Regions from separate parts of the Streptomyces sp. NPDC047706 genome, predicted to be linked through region 2. Evidence: riboswitches for the same ligand, from Rfam matches in the RefSeq annotation. Region 2 holds a riboswitch; the other holds the start of a gene.
The links. Region 2 has a riboswitch for glycine ahead of gcvT (glycine cleavage system aminomethyltransferase GcvT). Riboswitches for the same ligand answer to the same signal wherever they lie in the genome.
Positions count from the first base shown of each region.

Region 1 (3,402 bases), on a different contig from region 2:
CCGCCCGGCTGGCCGGCGTCAGGCTGCGGGCCGGCATCCGGGCGGTCACCGGCCTGACCGGGTCCGTGGGGCTGGCCGCATCCAAGATGCTCGCGAAGATCGCCTCCGAGGAGGCGAAGCCGGACGGTCTGGTGCTGATCGAGCCCGGCACCGAGCGGGCGCTGCTGGGACCGATGCCGGTGCGGACGCTGCCGGGAGTGGGGCCCGCGACCGGCGACCATCTGCGGCGGGCCGGGATCACGACGGTCGGCGAGATCGCCGAGGCGGGTGAGGACGAGCTCGTACGGCTGCTGGGGAAGGCACACGGGCACGCCCTGCACGCCATGGCGCTGGCCCACGACGACCGGCCGGTGGTCGCCGAGCGGGAGGCGAAGTCCGTGTCGGTCGAGGACACCTACGACGTGGACATCCACGACCGGGTCCGGGTATGGCTGGAGGTGCAGCGCCTCGCGGACCGGTGCGTGCGGCGGCTGCGCGGTGCCGGGCTGTCGGGGCGGACGATCGTCCTGAAGGTGCGGCGGTACGACTTCTCGACGCTGACCAGGTCCGAGACGCTGCGGGGGCCGACGGACGACCCGGCGGTGGTGCGGGAGGCGGCGGCCCGGCTGCTGGACTCCGTGGACACCACAGGGGGCGTGCGGCTGCTGGGCGTGGGGGTCAGCGGGCTGGCCGACTACACACAGGAGGATCTGTTCGCGCAGGCGGCCGGTGAGCGGGACGAAGGGCCCGGGGAGGACGTGGCGGATCAGCCCGAGCGGGCGGAGACCGGCCCCGCCGAGCGCCGGTGGGCCGCCGGCCACGATGTGCGGCACACCGAGTACGGGCACGGATGGGTGCAGGGCAGCGGGCTGGGGAGGGTGACCGTGCGGTTCGAGACGCCCGACTCGGAGCCGGGACGGGTGCGGACCTTCCGGGTCGACGATCCGGCGCTGGAGCCCGCGGATCCGCTGCCGCTGGTGGCGCGAAGACCCGAGCTCCAGGGCTGAGCCCGCCGGGTCAGGTCTCGTCGGAGCCAGCCAGCTTGCCGAAGTCGCGGTCCGGGAGCGCGGGGGGAGCGGCCACGTCGAGGCCGTAGTGGTGGTAGAGCTGGAGTTCCTGCTCCGGGGAGAGGTGCCGGCCGACCCCGAAGTCGGGGGCGTCCTTGATCAGCGTGCGGTCGAAGGGGACGTGCAGAGTGCCGTCGATCAGCTCGCTCGGCTCCAGCGGGACGAAGGCGTCCCTGCTGAACAGGCCGGTCCGTATGGCGGCCCACTCCGGTACACCGGTTGCGTCGTCGAGGTAGACCTCGTCGATGGTGCCGATCTTGGTGCCGTGGCGGTCGAACGCCTTGCGGCCGATCAGGTTGCGCGGATCGATGTCGGTCTGCACCGGGCCCTCCACTCGCTCGCACCTCATCCGTAAGCACTACGAAAGAGCACAATGCGGAACGCGGCCACTCGAACGCCCGGGCGTTGACCTCGCTGGTAGTCTGGCAAAGGCTGCTGACCCCGTGCGGGAGAGTCCTCCGGAGACGACCGGAGGCGCCGAAGGAGCAAATCCTCCCCGGAATCTCTCAGGCCCACGTACCGCACGGACGAGGTCACTCTGGAAAGCAGGGCGGGTGTCACGGCTTCCGCCCTCACCGACGGTGCAAGCCGGACGTCCGCGGGCGGCCGGTGAAGCTCTCAGGTTGTGATGACAGAGGGGGAGGCCGTCGGGGCACCTCTGCCGTGGTGTCCCTCGAAGGTCGCGTCAGACCAGGAGGCCTCCGCAATGACCGCCCAGCGCATTCCGCTCTCCGAGCTCGAACAGGGCATCCCCTTCGAGCAGCGCCACATCGGGCCCGACCAGGAGGCGCGGGCCAAGATGCTCGCGCAGGTCGGCTACGGCTCGCTCGACGAGCTCACCGCCGCCGCGGTACCGGATGTGATCAAGAACGCCGACGCCCTCGACCTGCCCGGCGCCCGCACCGAGGCCGAGGTGCTGCGCGAGCTGCGCTCCCTCGCCGACCGCAACCAGGTGCTGGGCTCCATGATCGGGCTCGGCTACTACGGGACGTTCACCCCGCCGGTCGTCCTGCGCAACGTCATGGAGAACCCGGCCTGGTACACGGCGTACACCCCGTACCAGCCGGAGATCTCGCAGGGCCGGCTGGAGGCCCTGCTGAACTTCCAGACCGTCGTCGCCGACCTCACCGGGCTGCCCACCTCCGGCGCCTCGCTGCTCGACGAGGGCACGGCCGCGGCCGAGGCGATGGCGCTCTCCCGGCGCATGGGCAAGAACAAGAAGGGTCTGTTCCTGGTCGACGCGGACGCCCTGCCGCAGACCGTCGCCGTGATCCAGGGCCGTGCCGAGCCGACCGGGGCCGAGGTCGTCGTCGCCGACCTCAGCGAGGGCATTCCGGCCGAGATCGCAGGGCGTGAGATCAACGGCGTGCTGATCCAGTACCCGGGCGCCTCCGGAGCCGTCCGCGACATCAAGCCGGTCATCGACCAGGCGCACGGGCTGGGCGCGCTGGTCACCGTCGCCGCCGACCTGCTGGCGCTGACACTGCTGAAGTCACCCGGTGAGCTGGGGGCGGACATCGCGGTCGGTACGACGCAGCGCTTCGGTGTGCCGATGGGCTTCGGCGGGCCGCACGCGGGCTACATGGCGGTGCAGGAGAAGTTCGCGCGCAGCCTGCCCGGGCGGCTCGTGGGCGTCTCCGTCGACGCCGACGGGAACAAGGCGTACCGTCTGGCGCTCCAGACGCGTGAGCAGCACATCCGCCGTGAGAAGGCGACCAGCAACATCTGCACCGCGCAGGTGCTGCTCGCCGTGATGGCCGGGATGTACGCCGTCTACCACGGGCCCGAGGGCCTGAAGAGCATCGCGCGGCGCACCCACCGGTACGCCGCGATCCTCGCCGCCGGCCTTCGTGACGGCGGTGTCGAGATCGTGCACGGCGCCTACTTCGACACCGTCACCGCGCGGGTGCCGGGCCGGGCTGCCGAGGTCACCGCCGCCGCGCGTGAGAACGGCGTCAACCTGTGGCGGATCGACGCCGACCACGTCTCCCTGGCCTGCGACGAGACCACCACGCGGGACCGGCTGGAGGCCGTGTGGGCCGCGTTCGGTGTCGAGGGGGACATCGAGGCGCTGGACGGCGTCACGGAGGACGCGCTGCCCGGCGGGCTGCTGCGCACCGACGCCTACCTCGGGCACCCGGTCTTCCAGCAGCACCGCTCCGAGACCGCGATGCTGCGTTACCTGCGCCGGCTCGCCGACCGCGACTACGCGCTCGACCGGGGCATGATCCCGCTGGGTTCCTGCACCATGAAGCTCAACGCGACCACGGAGATGGAGCCGGTCACCTGGCCGGAGTTCGGGCAGCTGCACCCGTTCGCGCCGGCCGAGCAGGCGGAGGGTTACCTGACGCTCATC
Region 1 covers NZ_JBIDCW010000046.1:9,267-12,668, reverse strand. Annotated here, with positions in the region: partial or broken gene ACGF8A_RS33760 (DNA polymerase IV) at 1-1,075, shown strand, start outside; gene ACGF8A_RS33755 (PRC-barrel domain-containing protein) at 997-1,368, opposite strand; glycine riboswitch at 1,483-1,578, shown strand; gene gcvP (aminomethyl-transferring glycine dehydrogenase) at 1,753-3,402, shown strand, end outside.
Region 1: it holds a riboswitch for glycine, as region 2 does, so the genes downstream of both, gcvP (aminomethyl-transferring glycine dehydrogenase) here and gcvT (glycine cleavage system aminomethyltransferase GcvT) in region 2, are expected to answer to the same signal.

Region 2 (3,402 bases):
ACGCCGAGAGCACCTCCTCCAGCTCGTTGCCGGGCCATCCGCCGTGCGGATGCGGGTGCGCCTGCGCCGGAAAGTCCCCCGGGAAGTCCATCTGCCTACCGCCTGCTCCGTACCAGTGCTGCCGGCTGGAAAGGCTAACCCGCCGCCCCGTCAGCCGGTGAAGCCGATCCGGCGCAGCGCGTTCGCCGCCGCCCGGTCGAGCAGGATCGCGGCGCCGCAGCCGCGGGGCAGATCGCCACGCTCACAGCGGCGCAGCAGGCGGGCGGCGGCGCGACGGTGGCGCAGGAACGCGTACCGCGAGACGCCGCGGCCGCGCTCGCGCTGGCCGGCCAGGGCCTGCTCCGCGGTGACGTCGAGCAGCAGCAGATGCAGGGTGCCGCCCCGGCGGCGGGCCTCACGGGCCAGCCAGGCGCGCACCCACGCCTGCGTGCCGCAGTCGTGGACGACGACGCCCTCGCCGGTGCGCAGGGCGCGGCGCAGTCCGGCGTAGTGGGCGAGGCGCACGAGCGGGCGGTACACCGCGTACGGCAGCCAGTGGGGCGTGCGGCCGTCCCAGCGGTCGCGGGTGTCCTGGGAGTCGATGCGCCGGTCGCGGACCGCCCGCCGCATGAGGGTGGACTTGCCACTGCCGGGCAGGCCGGTGATGACGACGAGGTCGCTGGGCCCGAAGAGCAGGGCGTGCGGGCTGCGGCCCGCCCGCTCGCGCAGGTCGCGGACCACGGGGAACGGCAGCGGGCCGCACGCCTCCCGGGCCGGGACGGTCGGCTGCTTGGGCAGTGCGAGGCCCGCGGTCGTCGCGTAGGCCGTGGTCCTGTTCACCGTGATCGTCCTCCCCTGGGGCGGTTCACGAGTCCCGTCCCCGTCGAGTGTAAAGAGAAGGTAATGCGCGGCGTCTCGCGTTTCCGCCCGCTTCCCGCAACAAGCCTGCTACAACACACTGTGCCCGGTCCTGGACGCTGTGTGCCCCCACTGAAAGGTCCCCCTGCCGCGCGCGGGAGATGCATGCAATGATGTGCCCGCCAACTGCATACCGGCCGCTTGAATCCGCGCGGGAGAGTTCCCGGGCACGCCGTGCCCGGGGCGCCGAAGGAGCAAGTCCCTCCCTTGAATCTCTCAGGCCCCGTTACCGCGCGGGCGAGGCACATCTGAAAAGCGGGCCGCTGCCGCAGTGGCTCCACCCAAGGTGCAAGCCATGGTCCCCCTCCACGGGCGGTCATGGCGAACCTCTCAGGTTCCGATGACAGATGGGGAGGAACGACCTCGCCGTCATGCCTTGGGAGACCGACCGATGAGCAGTACCGCACTCCGTCGTACCGCGCTCGATGCGCTGCATCGCTCGCTCGGCGCGACCATGACCGACTTCGCCGGCTGGGACATGCCCCTGCGCTACGGCTCCGAGCGCGACGAGCACCTCGCGGTGCGCACCAGGGCCGGGCTGTTCGACCTCTCGCACATGGGCGAGATCACCGTCACCGGCCCCCAGGCCGCACAGCTGCTGAACCACGCGCTGGTCGGCAACATCGCCTCCGTCGGCGTCGGCCGCGCCCGCTACACCATGATCTGCCAGGCGGACGGCGGCATCCTCGACGACCTGATCGTCTACCGGCTCGCCGAGACCGAGTACATGGTCGTGGCCAACGCGGGCAACGCGCAGATCGTCCTGGACGCGCTCACCGAGCGCGCGGCAGGGTTCGACGCCGCCGTCCGCGACGACCGCGACGCCTACGCCCTGCTCGCCGTCCAGGGGCCCGAGTCCCCCGGCATCCTCAAGCAGCTGACCGACGCCGACCTCGACGGCCTCAAGTACTACGCCGGGCTGCCCGGCACCGTCGCCGGCGTCCCCGCGCTGATCGCGCGCACCGGCTACACCGGCGAGGACGGCTTCGAGCTGTTCGTGAAGCCGGAGCACGCCGTCGCCCTGTGGGAGGCGCTGACCGAGGCGGGCGCGGGCGCCGGCCTGATCCCCTGCGGTCTGTCGTGCCGGGACACGCTGCGCCTGGAGGCCGGCATGCCGCTGTACGGGCACGAGCTGACCACCTCCCTCACCCCCTTCGACGCCGGGCTCGGCCGCGTGGTGAAGTTCGAGAAGGAGGGCGACTTCGTCGGGCGCGAGGCGCTCACCGAGGCCGCCGCGCGCGCCGAGGCCAGCCCGCCGCGCGTCCTGGTCGGCCTGGTCGCCGAGGGCCGCCGGGTGCCGCGCGCCGGGTACCCCGTGGTCGCCGGCGGCGAGGTGATCGGCGAGGTCACCTCCGGCGCCCCCTCCCCCACCCTGGGCAAGCCGATCGCGATGGCGTACGTCGACGCCGCGCACGCGGCTCCGGGCACGCCGGGAGTCGGCGTGGACATCCGGGGCACCCACGAGCCGTACGAGGTCGTGGCGCTGCCCTTCTACAAGCGCCAGAAGTAGACACTGGGCTCGGGTCCACGTGACCCGTCGTACATCCGGCCTGCTCACAGGCACCGCCAGCAGTCCCCCACTCACCAGCACTCCCGCGCGTACAGGAGAATCCCAGCCATGAGCAACCCCCAGCAGCTGCGCTACAGCAAGGAGCACGAGTGGCTGTCGGCCGCCGAGGACGGCGTCTCGACGGTCGGCATCACCGAGTTCGCGGCGAACGCGCTCGGTGACGTCGTCTACGCCCAGCTCCCCGAGGTGGGCTCCCAGGTGGCCGCGGGCGAGACCTGCGGCGAGCTGGAGTCGACCAAGTCCGTCAGCGACCTGTACTCCCCGGTCGACGGTGAGATCACCGAGATCAACCAGGACGTGGTGGACGACCCGTCGCTGGTGAACTCGGCCCCCTTCGAGGGCGGCTGGCTGTTCAAGGTGCGGATCGCGCAGGAGCCCGCCGACCTGCTCTCCGCCGACGAGTACGCCGCCCACACCGCCGGCTGAGGAGTCGTAGCCACATGTCCGTCCTGAACACCCCCCTGCACGAGTACGACCCGGCCGTCGCGGCCGCCGTCGACGCCGAGCTGGACCGTCAGCAGTCCACCCTCGAGATGATCGCCTCGGAGAACTTCGCCCCGGTCGCGGTCATGGAGGCGCAGGGCTCGGTCCTGACCAACAAGTACGCCGAGGGCTACCCCGGACGTCGCTACTACGGCGGCTGCGAGCACGTCGACGTGATCGAGCAGATCGCGATCGACCGCGTCAAGGAGCTGTACGGCGCCGAGCACGCCAACGTACAGCCGCACTCCGGCGCACAGGCCAACGCGGCCACCATGCACGCGCTACTCAAGCCCGGCGACACGATCATGGGTCTGAACCTCGCCCACGGCGGGCACCTGACCCACGGCATGAAGATCAACTTCTCCGGCAAGCTGTACGACGTGGTCGCCTACCACGTCGGCGAGGACGGCCTGGTCGACATGGACGAGGTGGAGCGCCTCGCCAAGGAGAAG
Region 2 covers NZ_JBIDCW010000006.1:254,130-257,531, forward strand. Annotated here, with positions in the region: gene ACGF8A_RS09920 (enhanced serine sensitivity protein SseB) at 1-91, opposite strand, end outside; gene ACGF8A_RS09925 (AAA family ATPase) at 151-819, opposite strand; glycine riboswitch at 1,040-1,139, shown strand; gene gcvT (glycine cleavage system aminomethyltransferase GcvT) at 1,289-2,407, shown strand; gene gcvH (glycine cleavage system protein GcvH) at 2,516-2,893, shown strand; gene glyA (serine hydroxymethyltransferase) at 2,908-3,402, shown strand, end outside.